Regions from separate parts of the Paenibacillus sp. FSL H3-0329 genome, predicted to be linked through region 2. Evidence: a T-box and tRNA genes for the amino acid it is inferred to sense, from the RefSeq annotation. Region 2 holds a T-box; the other holds one or more tRNA genes.
What was found. The T-box of region 2 lies ahead of trpS (tryptophan--tRNA ligase). A T-box ahead of a tRNA ligase gene usually reads a tRNA of that ligase, here a tRNA-Trp.

Region 1 (3,386 bases), 3.0 Mb from region 2:
GAATTTGGGTACGATCTGTACAGGATAGGTGGGAGCCGTAGAAATCGGAGCGCAAGCTTCGGTGGAGGCGCCGTTGGGATACCACCCTGATCGTATCTAGGTTCTAACCTAGTACCCTTACCGGGTACGGGGACCGTGTCAGGCGGGCAGTTTGACTGGGGCGGTCGCCTCCTAAAGAGTAACGGAGGCGTTCCAAGGTTCCCTCAGAATGGTTGGAAATCATTCGCAGAGTGCAAAGGCATAAGGGAGCTTGACTGCGAGACCTACAAGTCGAGCAGGGACGAAAGTCGGACTTAGTGATCCGGTGGTACCGCATGGAAGGGCCATCGCTCAACGGATAAAAGCTACCCTGGGGATAACAGGCTTATCTCCCCCAAGAGTCCACATCGACGGGGAGGTTTGGCACCTCGATGTCGGCTCATCGCATCCTGGGGCTGAAGTAGGTCCCAAGGGTTGGGCTGTTCGCCCATTAAAGCGGTACGCGAGCTGGGTTCAGAACGTCGTGAGACAGTTCGGTCCCTATCTGTCGTGGGCGCAGGAAATTTGAGAGGAGCTGTCCTTAGTACGAGAGGACCGGGATGGACGTACCGCTGGTGCACCAGTTGTTCCGCCAGGAGCATGGCTGGGTAGCTACGTACGGACGGGATAAGCGCTGAAAGCATCTAAGCGTGAAGCCCCCCTCAAGATGAGATTTCCCAATTAGTAAGACCCCTTGAAGACGACGAGGTAGATAGGTTGGAGGTGGAAGTGCAGCAATGCATGGAGCTGACCAATACTAATCGGTCGAGGGCTTATCCTATACTTAGAATGCAGATTCGTTTCGGATTCAGTTTTCAGGCGATTAAGCCTGGTATGAATATTCCCTGATAGCTCAGTTGGTAGAGCACTCGACTGTTAATCGAGTTGTCACAGGTTCGAGTCCTGTTCGGGGAGCCATATGGAGAGGTGTCCGAGTTTGGCCGAAGGAGCACGATTGGAAATCGTGTAGGCGCCACAAGCGTCTCGAGGGTTCGAATCCCTCTCTCTCCGCCACAAATTTTTAATTAGTATGGCCCGTTGGTCAAGGGGTTAAGACACCTCCCTTTCACGGAGGTAACATGGGTTCGAATCCCATACGGGTCACCAAATTTTCACTTGATTTATCCTAGTGGACTTTGGTACAATAACAATTGTTGTTTATGGAGGCTTAGCTCAGCTGGGAGAGCATCTGCCTTACAAGCAGAGGGTCGGGGGTTCGATCCCCTCAGCCTCCACCATAACATATTTTTACTGACGCGGGGTGGAGCAGCCCGGTAGCTCGTCGGGCTCATAACCCGAAGGCCGCAGGTTCAAATCCTGCCCCCGCAACCAATTAACTTAAGCAATTATATCTTTTGGAACCGTGGTGTAGTTGGCCTAACATGCCTGCCTGTCACGCAGGAGATCGCGGGTTCGAATCCCGTCGGTTCCGCCATTTTCATCATGGCTCGGTAGCTCAGTCGGTAGAGCAGAGGACTGAAAATCCTCGTGTCGGCGGTTCGATTCCGTCCCGAGCCACCATTTATCATCACAAAAGAATGAGTGCCATGCCGGTGTAGCTCAATTGGTAGAGCAACTGACTTGTAATCAGTAGGTTGGGGGTTCAAGTCCTCTCGCCGGCACCATCCTTGGAGGATTAGCGAAGTGGCCAAACGCATCAGACTGTAAATCTGCTCACGTAAGTGTTCGGTGGTTCGAATCCATCATCCTCCACCAGTTTTTAGGGGCATAGTTTAAAGGTAGAACAACGGTCTCCAAAACCGTTGGTGTGGGTTCAATTCCTGCTGCCCCTGCCAAGTTTTTTCTAAAGTTTAATATGGCGGCCGTGGCGAAGGGGTTAACGCACCGGATTGTGGTTCCGGCATTCGTGGGTTCGAGACCCATCGGCCGCCCCATTTTCTTTAAAATGAATAATGGCGACAATATCAACTTAATATGGCGACTGTGGCGAAGGGGTTAACGCACCGGATTGTGGTTCCGGCATTCGTGGGTTCGAGACCCATCAGTCGCCCCATTTACTTTAAAATGTTATTGGGGATTAGCCAAGCGGTAAGGCAACGGACTTTGACTCCGTCACTCATAGGTTCGAATCCTATATCCCCAGCCATTTTATGCGGACGTGGCTCAGCGGTAGAGCATCGCCTTGCCAAGGCGAGGGTCGCGGGTTCGATTCCCGTCGTCCGCTCCAAAATTTACATGGCGCCATAGCCAAGTGGTAAGGCAAAGCTCTGCAAAAGCTTTATCCCCAGTTCAAATCTGGGTGGCGCCTCCATTTAGTTCATATGTGCCGGCGTGGCGGAATGGCAGACGCGCTCGACTCAAAATCGAGTGGGAAACCGTGGAGGTTCGAGTCCTCTCGCCGGTATCTTAAAAAGGTTAGTAAGATTGCTTTTATAAGCAATCTTACTAACCTTTTTTCTTTATGTTCTTAGTTTTACAGGATTAAGCCGTTGAATAGAGGAGTTTCTCTATTTCAACGGCTTTTTTTAATCTGATTAGTGATTAACCTGATTGATTATTAATGCGGAATGCTCGCGGGGTATGACCTATTTCTCGTTTAAACATATTGCAGAATTGGGCATCGTTCACAAAACCTGCAGCAGCAGATACTTCAGAGATTTGCATCTGAGTATGACGTAATAGAGATTTTGCATACTCCAGGCGTTTTAACAGCAAATACCGCAGGGGTGAGGACCCGAAACGTTCTTTAAATAGATGGCGAAAACGATCGTAGCTATATCCGGACATTTCTGATAGTGTTTCGACGGACAATTTATGGCGATAATGCTCATTCATATAATTAAGGACATATTGTACTCGATCTTCTGTTGGGGATTGATATCCAGAGGCACTAAGAAGCCTCATAAGATGGACGGTAATCTCGCTCATTTGTAGGTTTAGAAGCTCAGAGAATCCGTCTTGCTTACGTGTAAACTCTGCTTTCATTCGCAGCAGGATTTGAAGAACGGTCTGATCTTTATCATCTTCATATACGCCGAGCAGATTACTCATATTAGGGTGTACCGAGTGGAAGCCTACAAATAATACATTTGCATCCTCACGGTGGTGCTCGTCATGTTTATGATTGGGTGGCACAAGCGCGAAAGAAGAGGAGCGAAAATGGTAACTTCGTGGGCCAACATTGGTTGTCCCTACCCCCTGTAAATAATAGACCAGTTCGTAGCATTCATGCTGGTGTGGAGGGATATAAGTATTTAGCTCATGTGTGGCACTTACAATATATAGAACACGATCCATGATGATCCTCCAATACTTATGTTTTAGCCGAATCGTACAAAACTATGACCGAAATCATATAATTATTTTTAATAATATTTGTTATGATCGTATCAATAAATCCGAAAGTT
Region 2 (3,386 bases):
TGGAGAGAGCATATTGGTCAGTTGAAAGAAAGTCAGGATAGAATGAACGCTAAACGTTATAAAAGCCTGCATTACCGTGCTCCGGGAACGGATCTGCATGTAGAGCTTCCGGAAGGCCATTTATGGCGCGGGGGTGGCGGTGAGAATGATAAAGGTGTTTATTTTGTTGCTAATATGCCAACGGAAGAGATTTATTCCATGCCCCATCGTACTGGAGTGAATGGCACAGTTAGAAGCACGCTCCCTCTTAATTTGAATGGACGTTTAGTTGAAGGACTTTCATTCACTTTTGAAAAGGGGAAAGTCGTAGCTTATGAAGCTGAATCCGGACGCGAGCATTTAACCTCACTGCTGGCAACGGATGAAGGTGCATCTTATCTAGGAGAAGTAGCCTTAGTGCAGCATGATTCTCCAATCTCTCGCTTGAACCGCATTTTTTACAATACAGGGATTGATGAGAATGCCTCCTGCCATTTCGCGCTAGGAAGTGCTTATCCTGTAAATATTGAAGGCGGCACAAAGCTTACGAACGAAGAGCTTGTGGCTAGAGGAGCTAATGTCAGCTTAACTCATGTCGATTTTATGATCGGTTCAGCAGAGCTGGATATTGACGGAGAGCTGGCGGACGGCACGATTGAACCCGTATTCCGTAAGGGAAATTGGGTGTTGTAAGGAGAAGAAAAAAGCCGGATCTCTTCCAATGAGCTTCCGGCTTTTTTTGAGTACCTATAAATATCATTTTTAGATTGAAAAATAGTTAAGACTCATAGCCTCACGTACTTCGGCCATTGTTTCCTGAGCAATGCTGCGGGCATGCTGTGTTCCAGAGATTAAGATTTCCTGCACAAGCTTGGGCTTAGTAGCATAATAGGAACGTCGCTCTCGCATCGGTTCTATAAGCTGATCTAGAGCTGTCGAAATCAACTGTTTGCAAGCAGAACAACCCATGGTACCCCGCTCACAGCCTTCACGAATTTCGGTTACCCCCGCTGAGCGAAAAGCACCATGATAAGCAAAAATAGGACAGATATCTGGATGTCCAGGATCATTTTTATGCACACGCGCAGGATCGGTTGTGGCTTTTCTTATCTTGAAGGTGATTTCTTCCTTAGTGGAGTCCAGCTCGATGGCATTGCCAAGGCTTTTACTCATTTTAGCGTTGCCATCCGTACCCACAAGTCTCGGCGTCTCACTGATCAGCGCTTTGGGTTCCACCAGTATCGGGCTGTACAGCTCGTTGAATCTGCGGACGATTTTGCGGGTTAATTCCAGATGGGGGAGCTGGTCTTCTCCTACAGGAATGATCGTTGCTTTACAAAAAGTTATGTCAGCAGTCTGACTAACTGGATAACCTAGAAAACCGTAATACAATTCATCTAAGCTGGAATTTTTTGATTCGGCTTTAATCGTGGGATTATGCCGTAAAGAATTCACAGTAACAAACATAGAGAACAAGATGGTCAGCTCTGCGATTTCAGGGATCATCGATTGAATAAATATAGTTGTTTTCTCCGGATTTATACCCGCAGATAAATAGTCCAGTGTGATCTCATGCAGATGTTGACCCAGCAGCTGCGGACGATCAAAATGGGTCGTTAGGGCTTGAATATCCGCTAAAAACACAAAAGTTTCATATTGCTCCTGAAGGGCTACTCGGGTCTGCAAGCTGCCGGCGTAATGGCCAAGGTGAAGCTTTCCAGTCACTCGATCTCCAGTTAAGACACGTTCGTTCATCATATAAATTCCTCCTGATATTTAGCATTTGGTTACACTCGAGTCGCCACCACCAGCCATCATCCATGGCCATCACCTCCTTTAAATGACAAAAAAACCTCATCCAATAAGGACGAAGTTGTCGTGGTACCACCTTAAATGATCGTGTCACCTTACGATTCTTGGCTTTCGATCTTCTCTTACCTGTACGGAGAGGTTGAATTAATTCTCGATACAGGTCCCTTGATAACGGCGGGAACCCCGGTTTTCCCTACTGCATCCATTAAGATAGTTCGGAAAAACAACTATAAAGGCCATTCGAGCATACGCTGGTCACCGGTTCGCACCTACCACCGGCTCTCTGAAGACCATGTTCGTCTGTCTACTTACCCTTTGTCATCGTTGTTCATGATATGTGAATTATTGTAATTCTGAACAGGGGTGTTGTCAATGAGTGGAAATCGTATGGTGATTGATGAGGTATCTAGGTTTATATGATATAGCAAAGTATACCTTAAATGTATATAATCATCAGGAATTTAGTCCAATCTATCATTGCGGATTCACAATATACTACTCTATAACCTTGAAATGGAGTGATGATAAATGGCGACAATAATAAGTTATGGGTCACAGGCAAAAATCCCGTTAGATCCGTTTACTACAGCTATAACGGTTGCAGGGATTCCTGGAGCTGGAGCGGGTCTAGCCACAGCGCAAGTAAATATTAGTCCGGCTAATCCGGCTTCTTTCTCCAGTAGAGTCGAGTTAAATGGTAGTTTTAGTCTTACTGCACTTGCTAATAGCCAATTTCTTGTTATCATCCGACGAGCTGGAGTCGATATTTATAGATCCTTTTATCGTTTTACTACAATTACTGATATTCAATTAAGTGCTCAGTGGGTTGATGGTGCTTATATTGGAGTCCACAACTATGAATTGGTAATTCAGAATGATAGCAACTTGCCTATAAATCTATTTGGACCCATATCATTCACAGCAACTGCAATTGGAGGAGAGGGCGTAATTTAAGTTATGTTCCTGTGCGCCATTCAAGGGACGGGTGAATCAAAGCTTTGGACAGTTGAATCGATCTGATTCAGCTGTCCTTTTTTCATGAACGTATAATTGAAGTACAACTCTAGCAGCATAAATATCCAACCATACCCTTGATAGAGCGGTTTATTTATTTAAAATGTTATCCTCTAAAACAGCGTATTTATCGCCGAATTGCTTAATGATATGTTGTTCTCCCCAATTACATAATGCAGTCAAAATATCGCTTAAACTATCACCATATTCACTAAGCTCGTATTCTACTTTTGGTGGAACCTGATTATAAACAATTCGGTTGATGATTCCATCTGCCTCAAGCTCGCGTAGCTGCTGGGTTAACATTTTTTGAGTAATGCCGGGCATCAACTGTTTTAACTCGGAGGTGCGTTTTTTGCCATGAGTTAAATGACATAGAATTACGCATTTCCATTTCCCTCCGATGACCTCTAGTGTGGCTTCAACAGAAATATTGTATTTTTTCTTGACAGTTGTTGTTGGTGTTGTTGTCATGATAACCTCCAAGGTATGGGTACTTTTTAGTACCTATGGCACTTTTAAGTGCGTACTATTGATTATGTCCAATTTAACCTATCATAACATTTTTCGTTCAATTTTTA

Region 1: it has a tRNA-Trp gene. The T-box ahead of trpS (tryptophan--tRNA ligase) is inferred to sense a tRNA for this amino acid. The anticodon was not compared.

The regions. Positions count from the first base shown of each region.
Region 1 covers NZ_CP150150.1:5,933,298-5,936,683, reverse strand. Annotated here, with positions in the region: rRNA gene NSQ66_RS26210 (23S ribosomal RNA) at 1-799, shown strand, start outside; tRNA gene NSQ66_RS26205 (tRNA-Asn) at 861-936, shown strand; tRNA gene NSQ66_RS26200 (tRNA-Ser) at 940-1,032, shown strand; tRNA gene NSQ66_RS26195 (tRNA-Glu) at 1,051-1,125, shown strand; tRNA gene NSQ66_RS26190 (tRNA-Val) at 1,181-1,256, shown strand; tRNA gene NSQ66_RS26185 (tRNA-Met) at 1,274-1,350, shown strand; tRNA gene NSQ66_RS26180 (tRNA-Asp) at 1,376-1,453, shown strand; tRNA gene NSQ66_RS26175 (tRNA-Phe) at 1,464-1,539, shown strand; tRNA gene NSQ66_RS26170 (tRNA-Thr) at 1,568-1,643, shown strand; tRNA gene NSQ66_RS26165 (tRNA-Tyr) at 1,649-1,734, shown strand; tRNA gene NSQ66_RS26160 (tRNA-Trp) at 1,741-1,814, shown strand; tRNA gene NSQ66_RS26155 (tRNA-His) at 1,838-1,913, shown strand; tRNA gene NSQ66_RS26150 (tRNA-His) at 1,957-2,032, shown strand; tRNA gene NSQ66_RS26145 (tRNA-Gln) at 2,051-2,125, shown strand; tRNA gene NSQ66_RS26140 (tRNA-Gly) at 2,132-2,206, shown strand; tRNA gene NSQ66_RS26135 (tRNA-Cys) at 2,217-2,290, shown strand; tRNA gene NSQ66_RS26130 (tRNA-Leu) at 2,305-2,383, shown strand; gene NSQ66_RS26125 (AraC family transcriptional regulator) at 2,521-3,276, opposite strand.
Region 2 covers NZ_CP150150.1:2,953,039-2,956,424, forward strand. Annotated here, with positions in the region: gene NSQ66_RS12875 (aminopeptidase) at 1-672, shown strand, start outside; gene trpS (tryptophan--tRNA ligase) at 742-1,737, opposite strand; T-box leader at 1,840-2,122, opposite strand; gene NSQ66_RS12885 (hypothetical protein) at 2,320-2,745, shown strand; gene NSQ66_RS12890 (winged helix-turn-helix transcriptional regulator) at 2,896-3,279, opposite strand.